Regions from separate parts of the Bacillus cereus group sp. MYBK79-1 genome, predicted to be linked through region 3. Evidence: riboswitches for the same ligand, from Rfam matches in the RefSeq annotation. Region 3 holds a riboswitch; each other region holds the start of a gene.

Region 1 (4,113 bases), on a different contig from region 3:
TAAATATGGAATGTGCTGGAAGTAGTTTGCATCTAAATCCTTATCCGCTAACGATTTATTCGGCAACACGTAATCTTGGAATTTTTTCACTTCTAATTCAATTCCTTTTTTCTCAAGTAACGGTTTTGCCTTTTCTAAAATTTCAGCGTGCGGTACGTTAGAAGCACCGACAACAAGTTTCTTTTCATCTTTATCTTTCCCGCCACAAGCAGCTAACCCAAAAATTGAAGTTGAAATAAGTGCTGTAAGTAATAATTTTTTCATTTGAAACATCCTCCTGTTTTTTTATTATCGTTTATCTATTCGAGTCGTTAAACTATCACCAATCCACTGAATGAAAAATACAACTAGTAATACACAAATTGTCGCAACGATTGTTACATCGTTATTTCCTCGTTGGAATCCTTCTAAATAAGCAAGTGTTCCAAGACCACCAGCACCAACAACTCCCGCCATTGCCGTATAGCCTACTAAAGCAATTGTCGTAACCGTAATACCAGATACTAATGCTGGTAACGCTTCTGGAATTAACACTTTCAAAATAATTGTGCTTGTTTTTGCTCCCATTGCTTTTGAAGCTTCAATTACACCTTTATCAATTTCACGAAGTGCAATTTCAACCATTCTCGCGTAAAATGGTGCCGCTCCAATAATTAAAGCCGGAAGTGCTGCACTTGCTCCAAGAATTGTTCCAAGCAAGATCTTTGTGAATGGGATTAATAAAATAATTAAAATGATGAACGGTATCGAACGGAAAATGTTTACGAACGCTCCAATTGCTGTGTTAACCGTTTTGTTTTCCCATAAATTATCTTTCGCCGTCATGAAAAGTAACAATCCTAAAATTAGTCCTAAAACAAATGTGGCAAGAGCTGCGATTGCCGTCATATATAACGTTTCACCAGTTGCTTCTAACATTTGATTCCAATCAACATTTGTGAGTAACTTATCCATGTGCAATCACCTCCAGCTCTACTTGATCTTGATGTATCCCCTCTATCGCTTGCTGAATCGCTGTTTCCTCACCATTTAAATGAACGACTAAACTACCGTAAGAGCCGTTATTCGTTTGTGCGATATTTCCTTGCAAAATACTAACTTCTATATCACTGCGTTGCATTAATCTTTGAAGCACTGGTCTTTCTACAGCCTCACCGATAAACTGCAAACGAACGACTTTACCATCTGGATACTTTTCAATTAAACTTTCAATCGTTTCATTTGTATCTTCAGAATCCGTTAACTGCTGTACAAATCGCTTTGTAATGTCTTTCTGCGGATTGCGGAATACATCAAGTACTGGACCCGTTTCTACAATTTTTCCTTTCTCCATTACCGCCACTCGATTACAAATCTTTCGAATCACGTGCATCTCATGTGTAATAAGTACAATTGTTAAACCGAGACGCTTATTAATATCTAATAATAAATCTAAAATTTGATCTGTCGTTTCTGGATCAAGCGCTGATGTTGCTTCATCACATAAAAGCACTTGTGGGTTGTTAGCTAATGCTCTTGCAATCCCAACACGTTGCTTTTGTCCTCCGCTTAGCTGGGATGGATACGCGTCTCCTCTTCCTTCTAATCCAACAAGATGAATTAACTCATCCACACGTTTTCTTCTCTTCGCTTTATCAACACCTGCAATTTCAAGTGGGAACTCGATATTTTCACGTACAGTTCGTGACCAAAGTAAATTGAAGTGCTGAAAAATCATTCCAATTTCTTGCCTTGCCTTACGAAGTTCACTTCCTGTAATTGCTGAAATCACGCGATTTGCAATTGTAATTTGGCCAGAAGTTGGTTTCTCTAACTGATTGAATAATCTGATTAAAGAACTTTTCCCAGCACCACTATATCCGATAACACCAAATATTTCGCCTTTGTCTATTTTTAAATTGGCATTATCTACAGCAGTGACATCACCGCTTTTTGCTTTATATATTTTCTTTACATTCTCTAATAGAATCATGGTGTATCACCCCTTTTTTGTTTGGATCGACTCCGCAATTTTTTATGTTTAATGCGTGTAGTCCACCGTTATCACTACTTTTATTATTTGAATGTCCTCCACATTCAAACAATAAAAAAACCTTTCCGCTTTAGAGAAGCAGAAAGGTTTATATGCGTATATAACAACATTATCCCTCTCTCTCATCTCTCAAAGCATTTGCTTTGCAGGAATTGGCACCATTTCAACATAAGTTGACGGTTGCCGGGCTTCACAGGGCACAGTCCCTCCACCTCTCTTGATAAGAGAAATCAGATTACATTTTCGTCTGATTTGTAATTTATGAAATTGTCTATATTTTATGAATTGAATTGTATCAACATCCACACACCATGTCAACAGAAATTTTCGTAAAAAATGAAACTTCAGAATTTTAAGCACCTACTGACATCGGTTTACATATATGAAACATCGATTCAACTAATAGCATCGTTCGATACGTTCCCGAATACTGTACACGTCCATCGTTCATTAACATTTGCAATCGTACATTTCCGTTCACCAATTGTTTTACATCTTCCTCATCTACACAAACGATTTGCTCTGTTCCTCGTTCCTCATGTAGCAGCTCTATATAATCTCTTGAAATTTGTAACGAACAGCTTTCATCTCCAAAGCGGAAATTAACAGTTTTTTCTCCTTGTCTTAAAAGCGGTTCTAAATGATATTGACCATTAGCGTAATTTACAAATGATTGCAGCAAAGAATATAATTTCACCCTAAATCACATCCTTCATATCACTTTCTATTACTCATACCATTCCCTCTCACTAAAGAGCAATCCTGTTACTTTCGCTCGACAAATACTGTAACCACCCTGCATCTCGACATATTTCCCGAGAAATATGTCGAGGCGGCAAAAACTTTGCCGCCTACTTTAATTCCGTATATAAATATTCAACCGAATGAAATGCGTATATCTTCTTCATGAGTGTCCCATTTTCAAAAACAAGTAAACAAGGTACACTTTCAATACCATACTCTTTCGCTAAATGCGGAGCATAATTTAAATCTAACATTCCAATTTTCAAGTCTTCAATTGTCATCTCAACGACTGTTAACATCTTTTTTGCTAATTGGCATGTTCCACACATTGGAGTATATACATATAACACTGTTTTTTCTTCGTTCTCTATTAGGGCTGTTGCTTCGGCTCCTGTCCAGTCAATCACTTCTATCATTCCTTACCGTAAATATTCTGTATAAACGTCAATGTCAGCTCCCCATAATACATTTGCTAAGTGTGAAGATGGCGCAGTTGCCACTTCCCGGTACGAGCGATCAATGTAAATATGCTCTGCTTGCGGAAATTCTTTTCGAAATTGTTTCCTTAACTTTTCTCCAGCATCATCAGCATCCACTAGTACATACACTTCCTTATCAAAAAACTGATCAATGAGCTCATCCATTTTCGACAAACCAATTGTACCATTTGTACAAACAATTTCCACTGGTTCCCGAATAATAGATTCAATCTTTTTTCTGTCTGATTTACCTTCTACAATAATGACTTTTTCTACATAAATCATATGTCATCACCCGATCACCATATACTATACAACCTTTAACTTAGTATATAGTATATTCGTTATTTTCATGTTGTTTCCTGTTTATTTTTGCAAAAGAAAAGCGCAAGCAGCTCGTTCAGAACAAGAGGGCACCCGAACTCGTGAACTAGAGGCGCTTTTTGCCTCAAGTGAAAGAGTGAAATGACCGACTGTCCTAGCTGCTGGAGATGGACAATAAAAACTTAGACGAAAAAGTTTTTTCAAAAAACGTTCTCCTACACGATAATTAGTATATGATTCTACGTTCATTATTTTTCACAAAATAAAAAAGGACAGCACAAAGGCTGTCCTTTAATCGACTATAATTAGTCTTGGTTTGTCATTTCTGCATATTTTTCAGCAGTTAATAACTTCTCAACTTGGCTTGCATCAGAAAGTTCAACTTTAACCATCCATGCACCCTCGTATGGAGATTCGTTAACAAGTTCTGGTTGGTCACTTAATTCTTCGTTTACTGCTACAACTTTACCACTTACAGGTGCATATAACTCAGAAACTGTTTTAACAGATTCTACGCTTCCGAATGGCTCGTCA
Region 2 (4,113 bases), on a different contig from region 3:
AGGATATGAGAATGATAAATTCTCTACTTTCAATAATTCTTTTATTATAGGAGTGTCTTTACAAAAAGCTTGCTTCTCCATCCACTCATTTATTACGCTACTAACACTTTCCCTTTGAAGATTTTTAATGGGGTATATTACGTCATTATTACTATCAAACTGTAATCTCTTTAATACTTCTATGTACATGGGCTCTCTTAAGCCGATAGATGGTAATATACTTGACGTTAAAATCTCTTCTGGAGTGCCTATCGCAACAATTTCCCCTTCTTCCATTAAAATGATTTTATCTAAATCTAGATTTAACAGTTCTTCTATTCGATGTTCAATAATTACGATTGTTTTATTATATTGTTTATGTATATCTTTAATAAGTTCTATTGTATGTAAGCTACTTACAGGATCTAAATTCGCTAAAGGTTCATCGAACAATAATATATCCGCATTCGTTGTTAACAAACCTGCTAAAGAAACAGTTTGTTTTTGCCCTCCAGATAATTCATGCGGGCTTTGTTTATGAAAAGTATGCATCTTTACCTTTTTTAATGAGTCCGAAACAATCTTTTTCATATTATCCTGATTTACACATTCATTTTCTAAATAAAAAGCTACATCTTCTTCCACTGTAAGACCAATAAATTGAGCATCTTGATCTTGCAAAATTGTTCCTACTTGTTTACTCTGTTCAAAAACACTCTCTTTCCTCGGATCTTTTCCAGCAATCAAAATATTACCAGTACTAATTCCTTCATAAGAAAACGGGATAAGCCCATTGATACAATGAGCTAACGTTGATTTCCCTGAACCACTTCGTCCAGCAACTAGCACTTTTTCTCCAGGAAATATATGAAATGTAATGTCTTTTACAGTAGGCTGCGCCGCACGCTCATATTGAAAGCTAAATTGTTCAAAAGAAATAATTGGTTGCATGTTAACATCCCTACTTTTCAATTTTTAAATGTGTATGTTTCTTATTTGATTTAGCTAGACCTATTGTAATTGGCAATCCAAGAACTAAAAATACAATAACATCAGCAATTGTAGCTCCTAATACTTGTATAACAATTTTGTCAAACGGTTCTCCCATTACAATAATATCGAATGCCCCAGCAAATATAATTGCAATGACAATACCAATTAACCCAATAATGGATAAATAAGAAATATCCCCCTTATTATATGTTCCGTTTTTCACACTAAAGCCCACTCTTTTTTGAATGAGCCCCATTGCAAAGCCGATAATGCCTGAACTAATTACCCACCCCCACCAAATACCCCAACCAGCAATTGTATCCGTTACGGTATGACCGATAAGTCCTATTAACAGTCCTGCTACTGGGCCAAATAACGCTCCAAAAACAGTTAAAATAGCTAATGCAGGTTTAATAAATGTATTTGGTGCAATAGAAAATCCCCAAAGTCCTAATATCCCGTATAATGCTGCTCCAATTCCGATTGCCACTACTAACTTCGTTGATAATTTGTTCATTACAATTCCCCTCTCATACTAGTCAACTTTTATTACTCTATATTTATTTTGGAAATGAATTATGCATCAACACTTCCTTTCTATACAACAAAAAATGACCTCTTATATAAGAGGTCATTTTCTTTCACGTTCAAGAATCCTCTTATCTTTCAAAAAACACATCGTGTCTTCTGCGGAATTAGCACCTTCCTATAAATATACATAGGGGTTGCTGAGGTTTCATAGGGCCGTTCCCTTCACCTCTCTGGATAAGTATTAATTTGTAATTCGTATTATGGCACTAAGAAGAATAAATTTCAACACTTTTCTAATTATTTTTATTTTTTATTTAACGGTACATTTAAATCATTGTATTCTTATCGGGATTATGAAATAATAAATTCAAAATAGTTACGGGAGGAATGTACGATGAAAGTAATCGGTTTAATTGGTGGACTAAGTTGGGAATCTACATCGTTATACTATAAACATATTAATACACTTACACTCTCTCAATATGATCAAAATGCAAAACTTGTTTTATATAGCATGGACTTTGGTGAAGTAACTACTTTATTACAAAATCATCAATACGAAGAAGTGAAAAACGAACTAATCACAGTTGCAAAAAAGGTTGAAAAATCCGGAGCTGATTGTTTATTAATGTGTTCCAATACGGTCCATTTATTTGCTGAGGAAGTAGAAAATGCAATATCAATACCACTTCTTCACATTGGTGATGTAAGTGCTAAAGAAATGGTAGAACAGAATATACAGCGTATCGGACTATTGGGTACGAAACAAACGATGGAACAAGACTTCTATAAATCACGTCTAGCAAATTTTAATATTGAGACAATCATCCCAAATGAAGAGGAAAGAAATTTTATTCATCATGTTATTTTAAATGAATTAAGTAAAGGAATTATTTCAGAAACATCAAAAGAAAAACTTTTACAAATTACAAAATCATTAATTCAAAACGGCGCAGAAGGTATATTGCTAGGATGCACTGAAATACCATTGCTCATTTCCCAAAACGACCTTACTGTACCTGTTTTTGATACCGCGTTTTTACATGCAAATACTGCTGTGCAGTTTGCAGTATAATAATATAAAAGCATAAAGGTAGAGCCTCTATGCTTTTATATTGTCCACACTATTTATTTAAAAGAGATTTTATAACTGCAATTGCTTCTTTAGTACCACCACATTCTAAAAAACTATCATTCAGTTTTCGTATACCATGTTTATACTTTTCATTTGAAAGAACGTCTGTTACCGCTTCATTTAAAGTTTGCACATTAACATGTTCTTTCAATAATCGATGTGCTGCTTCAAGTTCAGTTAATCTTTGAGCTATCATACTTACTACTTTAGATTGATAAATAATTGTCAGTTAATAAATTAAAAAAGGCATCTACATAAGTAGATGCCTAACCGTGATAAGGAGTGTTCTGTGAGGTTAGAATAAGCTTTTCAGCTTGTCCTATGCTATCAATATATGATTTATTTTATAAAGTGTGCATAGTTGATAGAAGATTTTATCCTTCTCTATCATCCATTTTGAATCTATTCCTAAATAAGACGACTCTAGTTTCTATAACATTTCATATGTTTTAACCTTCTTGAGAGCTATCTATTTTTGTAGTTCCTCCAGTCAATCGCTTATTTTTTAATTCAAAATAAGCATCTAAAACTTCTTTTCCAATATCAGAGTTAATACCAGATTTATCATTAATAACCCACGGCACAACTACAGAGAATGCTACTTCAGGATTATCATACGGCGCATATCCTGCTAACGTTAAATTATAGCATTCTCTTCGCTCACCTTTTTCATTTCTTCCAATATCACTTTCTCCGCCGTATACTGTCTGTGCTGTCCCTGTTTTACCTGCTGGCTTATAAGATGTTTTTTGGAACGCCCTTACTCCTGTTCCATCACCTTCTTGGAATACCCTTCTAAATCCTTCTTTTACTTGATTTATATATTCCTCTTTCATATCTATCTTATTTAAAACGATTGGTTCTACTGAATGCACCACTTTACCAATCTCATCTTTTTTCGACGTTTGCTCTCTTACCTCTTGAACAATTTGTGGCTTCATTCGATATCCACCGTTTGCGATTGTTGAAATATACTGTACAAGCTGAAGTGGCGTATAGGTGTCATACTGACCAATTGAGTAGTCTAGTAAGAAACCAGGTTGATTATCTTTTTTACCAATTTGTCCAGCTGTTTCATTCGGTAAATCAATACCCGTTGGAACACCTAATCCAAATTGTCTGAAATAATACCTCATTTTATCAAAGTACTCCTGTTTAATATCTAATGAACTATTTTTCACATAATCCACACCTGCAATTTTTAATGCTGTATGAAACATATAAACGTTTGAAGAGACTTGTAACGCCCTTAAATCATCAATATTTCCAAACTCTTTCCAAGACTTTTTTTCCTTAGTTCCTTTAAACTTCATAGGTGCATCATAAAAATAAGTACCTGGTGTTATAGCGTTCGTTTCAAATCCAGTTAAAACTGTCGCACCTTTAACTGTTGATCCAAGCTCATAAGAACTAGTCATTGTGCCTAATGCATAGTCTTCAACTTCTGTTTTTCCGTCTTTTTCTACAAGTCTTTT
Region 3 (4,113 bases):
TTCGTAGCGTAAATGTCCGAATCGATATGCTAAATCACCAAGACCGCCAGCACCTACAAGTCCAGCCATTGCTGTTGCACCAATTAGGCCGATTGTTGCAATTGTTAAGCCAAGTACAAGGGAGGGACGAGCTTCTTTCACCATAACGTGCCAAATAATTTTTATAGTAGAAACTCCCATTGCTTGGTAAGCTTCAATAACACCACGATCCACTTCTAATAAAGCTGTCTCCATTAATCGGGCGATATAAGGAGCTGTGAATACGACAAGCGGTACGATAACACCTTGCACGCCAATGGATGTTCCCATTAGAAACTTTGTAAAAGGTAAAATGAAGAATAATAGAATGATAAATGGAAGAGAGCGAATGATATTAATAATTGTATTAAGAATTGGATAAATGATTTTATTTTCGTGCTGTCCACCAGGTCTCGTTAAAACAAGTGTGACACCAAGTGGTAGCGCAATAAGGATAGAGATGAATAGTGAAATAGATGTCATTTGAAATGTTTGAATGGTTGCTTCCCATATGACTTTACCCCATTCATCCAAAAAGGACTTGTTTCCCATAATCTGTTCTACCTCCTTCTACGATGATCCCTTGATCTTGTAAAAATGATAAAGCACGGGCTACTTCAGTTTTTTCACCTTGCATATGAATGATCAGTTTCCCATATGCTTCATGTTTTAACTGTGTAATATTACCGGATAAAATATTCGGATACACTTGAAAACGTTTTGTAGCGATAGCTAACGCTGGTTCGCCAGAAGAGTTTCCTATAAATGAAAGTGTTACGATTTCTCCGGTTCTTTGTAGCTCTTTCTGTACGTCTTCTGGAATCTTCGCTGCAAATGCACTATTTACGAATTTCTTCGTTGTTACATGTTGTGGGTTTGTGAAGATATCCTTTACAGTCCCGCTTTCGACTACTGCTCCATATTCCATAACAGCAACTCGGTCACATATACGCTGGATGACATTCATTTCATGTGTAATTAATAAAATTGTAATCCCGATTTCTTCGTTAATCTTTAATAATAGATCAAGAATAGATTCCGTTGTTTCTGGGTCTAAAGCGCTCGTTGCTTCGTCACTTAATAACACTTCTGGTTCATGTGATAGTGCACGTGCAATGGCAACACGTTGTTTCTGACCACCAGAAAGTTCACTCGGATAGGCATCTTTTCGATTAAAAAGATCGACAATACGTAAATACTTTTCTACCCTTTTTTCAATTTCATTTTTGGGAAGACCAGATAGACGTAACGGTAATGCGATATTTTCATAAACTGTAACGGTTTTAAGTAAATTAAATCCTTGAAAAATCATCCCGATTTTTTGTCTCGCTTTTGCGAGTCCTTTTGCTGATAAAGTTGTTAAGTCTTGGTCGTTTACAATGATATTTCCTGTCGTTGGTTTTTCTAATAAATTTACACATCGAATTAATGTACTTTTACCAGCACCGCTATATCCAATGATTCCAAATACTTCGCCCTTTTTTACCTGAAGGGAAGTAGGTTTAAGAGCTTCTACATTCCCTTGTTTTGTTGTGAATACTTTGGATACATTTTTTAATTCAATCATTATCGTCAGCTCCTACCAAGACGGTAAAACAGAACCATCAAATTTTTTCTCGATAAATTCTTTTATTTCTTTAGATTGATACGCTTTCTTTAATTTATTTACAACAGCATCATCTTTATTTTCAGTACGAACAACGACCCAGTTCACATATGGTGAATCTTTTCCTTCACGGAAGATAGAATCTTTCGCAGGGCTTAATTTTGCACCTAATGCAAAGTTTGTATTAATTGCAGCTGCTTTCACTTCACTTAGTTGTGTCGGTAATTGAGATGCCTCTAATTCAACAATCTTTAAGTTTTTTGGATTTTCAATTACATCTTTCGCAGTCGCTTTTTCTGTCGCCTTTGGATCTACTTTTAAAACTCCTGCTTTTTCAAATAGCTTTAAAGCTCGAAGTTCATTCGTTGGATCATTTGGCACAGCAATCGCATCGCCCTCTTTTAAGTCTTTTACATCTTTTAAGCTTTTAGAATATACGCCCATAGGGAATGTCACTGTTGAAAATACTTCTGTTAATTTCATATTGCGTTCCGCTTTAAATACGTCTAAATATGATTTCGTTTGATAGCTATTTACATCGAGGCTTTTTTCATCTAAAGATACGTTTGGTGCTACATAATCATTAAATACTTTTACATCAATTTCGAGACCTTCTTTCGCTGCTACTTCTTTTACCTTTTCAAAAATTTGTTCATGCGGTCCACCCGTTACGCCGACAGTAATCTTTTTATCATCTAATGCTTTTACCTCTTTATCAGAATTAGCACCACATGCACCTAACAATAATACTGCTCCACTTACAATGCTTAATAATACTTTTTTCATCTATAATTCCCCCTTCATATACGTTCCAAAATAAAAAGCACCTCTCAAAAATAAGAGAGGTGCCGAATAGACAAGATAGGTTCCTCTCTTATCTTCCAAAACGAAAACTCGTTTTGCAGGAATTAGCACCTTAGCTTATACGTCATAAGCTCGGTTGCCGGGCATCATCGGGCCAGTCCCTCCGCCACTCTTGATAAGAGTATGTGTATGTAGTTTTTAAATATGGTACTAATAGTAAATCTTACAAAAAGAATTGTCAATGTTATTTTCTGAATATATTTTATTTTAAGGTAATCGAAACATTCCCCTTCTTATGTCCCTTTTCCACATATATATGGGCTTCAGCAATTTCTTCTAATCGGTAAGTTCTATCAATAACGGGCTTTAGTTTTTCCGTTTCGACTAGTTTCTTTAATAGAATCATATCGTCTTTACTTACCTTTGCCATCATTCCATTCACAGATACATATTTACCATGGGGTGTTAATGTATTTGTACAAAGGGATTTTTTATACTTCCCAACTGCATCAAATATAATATCGTAGCGCTCGCACCGCTTAGTAAAATCTTCTTTCGTATAATCAATTACTTTATCAGCTCCTAAAGATTGAACGAGTTCGAGATTTGAATTACTACAAACAGCCGTAACGGTCGCACCGAAATATTTAGCAAGTTGTACAGCAGCTGTTCCTACTGAACCAGATGCGCCATATATAAGTACTTGTTGCCCTTTTTTTATACGGCCCTTTCTCAGGAAATGCAATGCTGAAGTTCCACCAAAAGGAATAACTGCCGCTTCTTCATACGTCACATTGGTAGGTTTTAATGTTATTAGTCCACTTTCATGTACGCATGTGTACTCGGCATAACCACCGACATTAAGCTCTGTTAATGCAAAAACTTGGTCTCCTTTTTCAAATTGAGTTACATCTGTTCCTATTTCTTCGATTTCACCAGCTAGCTCCACGCCGAGTATAGGTTTTCTTGGTTTTTTAAAACCTAATATAATCCGCATAGGAATCCAAAATAAAAGGGGGCTATTAAAGCCGCGCATTCTACAATCTCCAGTTGTTACACTTGTTGCGTGAATTTTAATTAATACTTCGTTCTTTTTAGGTGTAGGTTTCTCTATATTTTGAAGCTGGAGAACGTTAGGTGGTCCATACCGTGTGCAAATGATCGCCTTCATAATGACCTCCTGAAATGAGTTGTTGTTATTTACATCATATTTAAACTCTTTATCAAACATGTCGCTATATAGCGAATAAAGATTAAAAATTATATAGATTTCATAGGAAAAGAGGTGATATTATTTTTGGAAAGGGGGCGACATTATGAAAAGATTTATTTTTATTTCAAGTTTAGTGTTTGCAATCAGTCTAGGTGCAGGGTGTAGTAACGAGAAAACAACAAAGACTGATGAACCGAAAAAAGAAGCCGTGCAGAAAGAAAAAGAATTAGCAGCGAAGGATGTTTTCAAGAAAACGAATGACGCTTTTAAAAATGAAGAACATGTAACGATGACATATGATGTAGGGGTAAAAGCTGAAGGAACAGAGATGGATATATTAAAGGCTAAGATGCAATTAGAGCCAAAGACAAAGAATTCTCGTTCTGAAATGAATATTTCTGGTACAGATGTTGTAGTGTATACTGTGGATGGTAAAGTTGCTGGTGAGGTGAAAAACCCTAATACAGGAGAA
Region 4 (4,113 bases), on a different contig from region 3:
CATCGCGTACACGTCCGAATAAAGATTGTTTCATTATAATCTTCCTCTCTTCTACTTTATAAATTTGATTTGGTTTTTATTAGTTTTTCATTAACTTGTTCCACTCATCTTCAAAGTTGCTATATGATTTAGAACTTTCTGGAGCAGAATCAACAACTACATCTTTTTCTTTTTTCCACTCACGGTATCCGTAGTATAAAACTACTAATGCTGCGATACCGATTAGTGCTGGGGAATGAGAAAGTGCAATGGATAAACCGATTAAACCAACAATACCCCAAGCTAACTTTCCAAAAAATGATTGTGCTCGCACAAATGATTTATAGCTCCAGTACACAACTCCTGCTCCGATTGCGAATCCTACAATACCAGCAAGACTACCAAGAGCAATTAAAGCCAAAATACCGGCCGCGATAAACGCTAGAAATTGTTTCATCTTGTGCTTGCCTCCCTTCGATTTGATACTCTTATCTTAACTATTTTTTCATCTTTCCATAACGAGCTTAAGAACCGTTTTCGACTCAGACTTAAGACCGAGTTGCATTCAGCCTTTTGTAAAAACATATGGTAGGAGTAGGAACATTCGCCCTTTTATCGCATATAAAAAGCCGTACAGAGAATATTCTCTGTACGGCTTTCGTTACGATTCATAAACTTCATTTTAATTACGCTGTTTTATGATACTCTTTCTTTCCCGCCACTTTAGAAAACCTCGGGAAACCAATTAATATAGAAATGATTCCACATACTCCAACTAAGATCGGATAAAACGCATATGGTAACAATTCAATCGGAGATAACGCCGCAAATCCTGCTGCTGTTAACATTTGCGCGCCGTACGGTATTAATCCTTGCACACAACATGAGAAAAGATCTAATACACTCGCTGATTTACGTGGATCAATTTCATACTGATCTGCAATGTTTTTCGCAAGTGGACCTGTAAAGATAATAGAAATCGTATTATTGGCTGTACACATATTCGTCATACCTACTAAACCAGCAATACCAAACTCTGCTCCTTTTTTAGAACGAATATTACGTGTTAAAATATTCATTAAATATTGGATGCCACCATTATATTGAATCAGTTCGACCATACCGCCAATTAAAATAGCCAGTAATACTAACTCCATCATACCGCCCATTCCAGTCGTTACACTTTTAAAGAAACTCTCTAACGTGTAACTGCCATCTAAAAGACCGATAACGCCAGATAGTACCGTTCCACCAGTTAATACAATAAGTACATTCCAGCCAAGTAACGCTGTAATCAGTACTCCTGCATACGGTAAAATCTTTATCCAGTCAAAGCTATGCGCTTTAACTTGCGTATCGCTTCCTAAAGTAAGTATTACTAACAGTACAATTGTAATAATAGCTGCTGGTAATACAATTAAAAAGTTCGTTTTAAACTTATCTTTCATTTCTGTTCCTTGTGAGCGTACTGCTGCGATTGTTGTATCTGAAATAAATGATAAATTATCACCAAACATCGCCCCGCCAACAACAGTAGCCATCGTAAGTGCAATGGAGATATCAGTTTGCCCACTAATCCCTACAGCAATTGGTGCTAATGCAGCTATTGTTCCCATTGAAGTTCCCATCGCTAATGAAATAAATGCACCTATAACAAAAATTCCAGCCACGATAAACCCTTGCGGTAAAATGGATAACGCTAAGTTAACTGTAGAATCAACGCCGCCCATCCCTTTTGCTGTTTCAGAAAACGCTCCTGCCAGTACAAAAATCAGAACCATAATCATAATATCTGGGTTCCCTGCACCTTTAGCAAATCGTTCTACTTTTACATTAAAGCTTTCTTTACGATTCATTGCTAAAGCGACTCCTACAGCAATTGAAATTGCTACAAGTATCGGCAATTTATAGAAATCACCTGTAATAATTCCAGAACCAATAAATAGCGCCAAAAATATCCCAAGTGGTAATAAAGCCAAACCATTTCCTCTCGTTTCTTTCAAAGTACCATCTCTCCCTAGTTTCAACCTTTTTCTAATAAATAACAAAAGACCTCTTCCAATGAGAAGAGGTCTTATACATGTATAAGAAACGCTCTTCTCATCTTTCAAGCACATGCTTGCTGGATTTGGCACAGCACTCTGAAATCGAGTCCGCTGCCGAGGCATCGTAGGGCCAGTCCCTCCGCCTCTCTTTATAAGAAGGTTTCATATTTATTTTTTAATAGTAATTTCTTCCCTAACTTTACTCGCTTACAAAACAAAAGTCAATTATTTTTTGTATAGATTTTTTTGGTAATTATGCAAAAATTTGAATACAACAATCATTTTAACTTTTTGATTTCTTCTTCCAATATTGAAATCCAATAAAATTCACTATTTTTTATTGCATCTATTATCCATTTCGTGGTGTACCAAGCTAACTCATACTCTTCTTTTGTAACATTGCCACTTTTATAAGCATCCTCTAGCTCATCTTCATCTAGTACATACACCTTACCGTTCGGTAATAATACTACATCTAAATATAAATCATCAAAATACGGTAAACCACGGTCGTCAATTTTATATTCTTTTGCCACATCGATGTAATATTGCACTAATTTTTTCTGATCATCTAACATAGCTGTAATCGCAAAGTTTTTCCCTTTTATGAAATATTGAATCCACGTATATTGATTCCCTGCAATACAAAGTTCTTTACCATCATATTCTTTACAACTAGGCTCTCTAACTTTTTTTATTTCCAGTATTCCTAGCATTCCTTCTTCTACTCGCTTAACCGTATAATCCTTCTCTAGTAGTCGCTTCCACGAAGAACCGTCACCATATTTACGTTTCATTACGTCCGCTCCCCTTCTATATAGAAAAGCCCCCACATATTATGTGAGAGCTTGTTCAAATTATAATTAAGCTGCTTGCTTATTAGAAATTTCTTTCAAATAAGCTTGTCCTTTTTCAGCATCATACTGACCTTCCCACTTAGACATAACTACAGCTGCTAAAGAGTTACCTACAACGTTAACTGCTGTACGAGCCATATCTAAAATACGGTCAATACCAGCGATGAAGGCTAAACCTTCAGCTGGAATACCTACTGTACCAAGTGTCGCTAATAATACAACGAATGATACGCCCGGTACACCCGCAATACCTTTTGATGTAACCATTAATACAAGTAATAATGTAACTTGTTGAGAAATAGATAAATCAATACCGTACATTTGCGCTAAGAAAATAGCTGCAATCGCTTGATATAAAGTTGATCCATCTAAGTTAAATGAATAACCTGTCGGAATAACGAAAGATGTAATTGCTTTCGGACAACCGAACTTCTCCATTTTCTCCATGATTTTCGGTAAAACTGTTTCTGAACTTGCTGTAGAGTATGCTAAGATCAGTTCGTCTTTTAAAATCTTGAAGAATTGGAAAATGTTAATTCCAAATATTTTCGCTGTAAGTCCTAAGACAACTACAACGAAGAAGATCATTGCTCCGTATACGACAATTAGTAATTTCCCTAATGGAATTAATGACGCAAGACCAAATGTAGAAACTGTAACACCGATTAGTGCAAATACACCAAATGGTGCAAATTTCATAACCTGGTTCGTTACGTAAAACATTGCATCAGCTACACCTTGGAAAAATTGAAGAACTGGTCTTCCTCTTTCACCAATTGCTGCTACACCTAAACCGAATAGTACAGAGAAGAAGATAATAGCAAGCATATCTCCATCAGCTAATGACTTCATAATATTCGTTGGAACAATATTTACAAATGTATCTGCAAATGAATGACTTTGTACCTGCTCTGTCGTATGTGTATATTTTGAAATATCTGTCTTTGTTAACTGCTCCATATTTACGCCTTTTCCTGGTTGGAAAATATTCGCTATTAATAGACCAACAACAATTGCAATTGTTGTAATAATTTCAAAGTAAATAATTGTTTTTCCGCCTAGTCGGCCTAATTTTTTTACATCACCAACACCAGCAACTCCAACAACAATACTTGCTACAACAATCGGCACAACGATCATCTTAATTAATCGGATGAAAATATCGCCAATTGGTTGTAAGTATTTCACAACAGCTGGATTATCAAAGAAAATCGCCCCAACTGCAATACCTA

The links. A riboswitch is a leader RNA that binds a small molecule or an ion and turns the genes downstream of it on or off. The one in region 3 is predicted to bind S-adenosylmethionine.
Region 1: another riboswitch for S-adenosylmethionine. It lies ahead of ACTFOB_RS12340 (methionine ABC transporter ATP-binding protein); the one in region 3 lies ahead of ACTFOB_RS23075 (MetQ/NlpA family ABC transporter substrate-binding protein).
Region 2: another riboswitch for S-adenosylmethionine. It lies ahead of ACTFOB_RS01510 (ECF-type riboflavin transporter substrate-binding protein); the one in region 3 lies ahead of ACTFOB_RS23075 (MetQ/NlpA family ABC transporter substrate-binding protein).
Region 4: another riboswitch for S-adenosylmethionine. It lies ahead of ACTFOB_RS14225 (Na+/H+ antiporter NhaC family protein); the one in region 3 lies ahead of ACTFOB_RS23075 (MetQ/NlpA family ABC transporter substrate-binding protein).

What each region holds. Positions count from the first base shown of each region.
Region 1 is NZ_JBQAEO010000006.1:74,072-78,184, forward strand. Features, by position in the region: gene metQ (methionine ABC transporter substrate-binding lipoprotein MetQ) at 1-264, opposite strand, end outside; gene ACTFOB_RS12335 (methionine ABC transporter permease) at 289-954, opposite strand; gene ACTFOB_RS12340 (methionine ABC transporter ATP-binding protein) at 947-1,972, opposite strand; SAM riboswitch class I at 2,152-2,259, opposite strand; gene ACTFOB_RS12345 (hypothetical protein) at 2,385-2,729, opposite strand; gene ACTFOB_RS12350 (thioredoxin family protein) at 2,884-3,192, opposite strand; gene ACTFOB_RS12355 (toprim domain-containing protein) at 3,196-3,540, opposite strand; gene gcvH (glycine cleavage system protein GcvH) at 3,885-4,113, opposite strand, start outside.
Region 2 is NZ_JBQAEO010000001.1:278,909-283,021, forward strand. Features, by position in the region: gene ACTFOB_RS01505 (ABC transporter ATP-binding protein) at 1-930, opposite strand, end outside; gene ACTFOB_RS01510 (ECF-type riboflavin transporter substrate-binding protein) at 941-1,489, opposite strand; SAM riboswitch class I at 1,629-1,744, opposite strand; gene ACTFOB_RS01515 (aspartate/glutamate racemase family protein) at 1,898-2,578, shown strand; partial or broken gene ACTFOB_RS01520 (macrolide family glycosyltransferase) at 2,628-2,840, opposite strand; gene ACTFOB_RS01525 (peptidoglycan D,D-transpeptidase FtsI family protein) at 3,088-4,113, opposite strand, start outside.
Region 3 is NZ_JBQAEO010000020.1:17,595-21,707, forward strand. Features, by position in the region: gene ACTFOB_RS23065 (methionine ABC transporter permease) at 1-570, opposite strand, end outside; gene ACTFOB_RS23070 (methionine ABC transporter ATP-binding protein) at 545-1,585, opposite strand; gene ACTFOB_RS23075 (MetQ/NlpA family ABC transporter substrate-binding protein) at 1,598-2,410, opposite strand; SAM riboswitch class I at 2,496-2,610, opposite strand; gene ACTFOB_RS23080 (NAD(P)-dependent alcohol dehydrogenase) at 2,691-3,599, opposite strand; gene ACTFOB_RS23085 (hypothetical protein) at 3,745-4,113, shown strand, end outside.
Region 4 is NZ_JBQAEO010000007.1:170,117-174,229, forward strand. Features, by position in the region: gene ACTFOB_RS14215 (PspA/IM30 family protein) at 1-34, opposite strand, end outside; gene ACTFOB_RS14220 (lmo0954 family membrane protein) at 80-436, opposite strand; gene ACTFOB_RS14225 (Na+/H+ antiporter NhaC family protein) at 666-1,982, opposite strand; SAM riboswitch class I at 2,077-2,182, opposite strand; gene ACTFOB_RS14230 (DUF402 domain-containing protein) at 2,303-2,821, opposite strand; gene gltP (glutamate/aspartate:proton symporter GltP) at 2,888-4,113, opposite strand, start outside.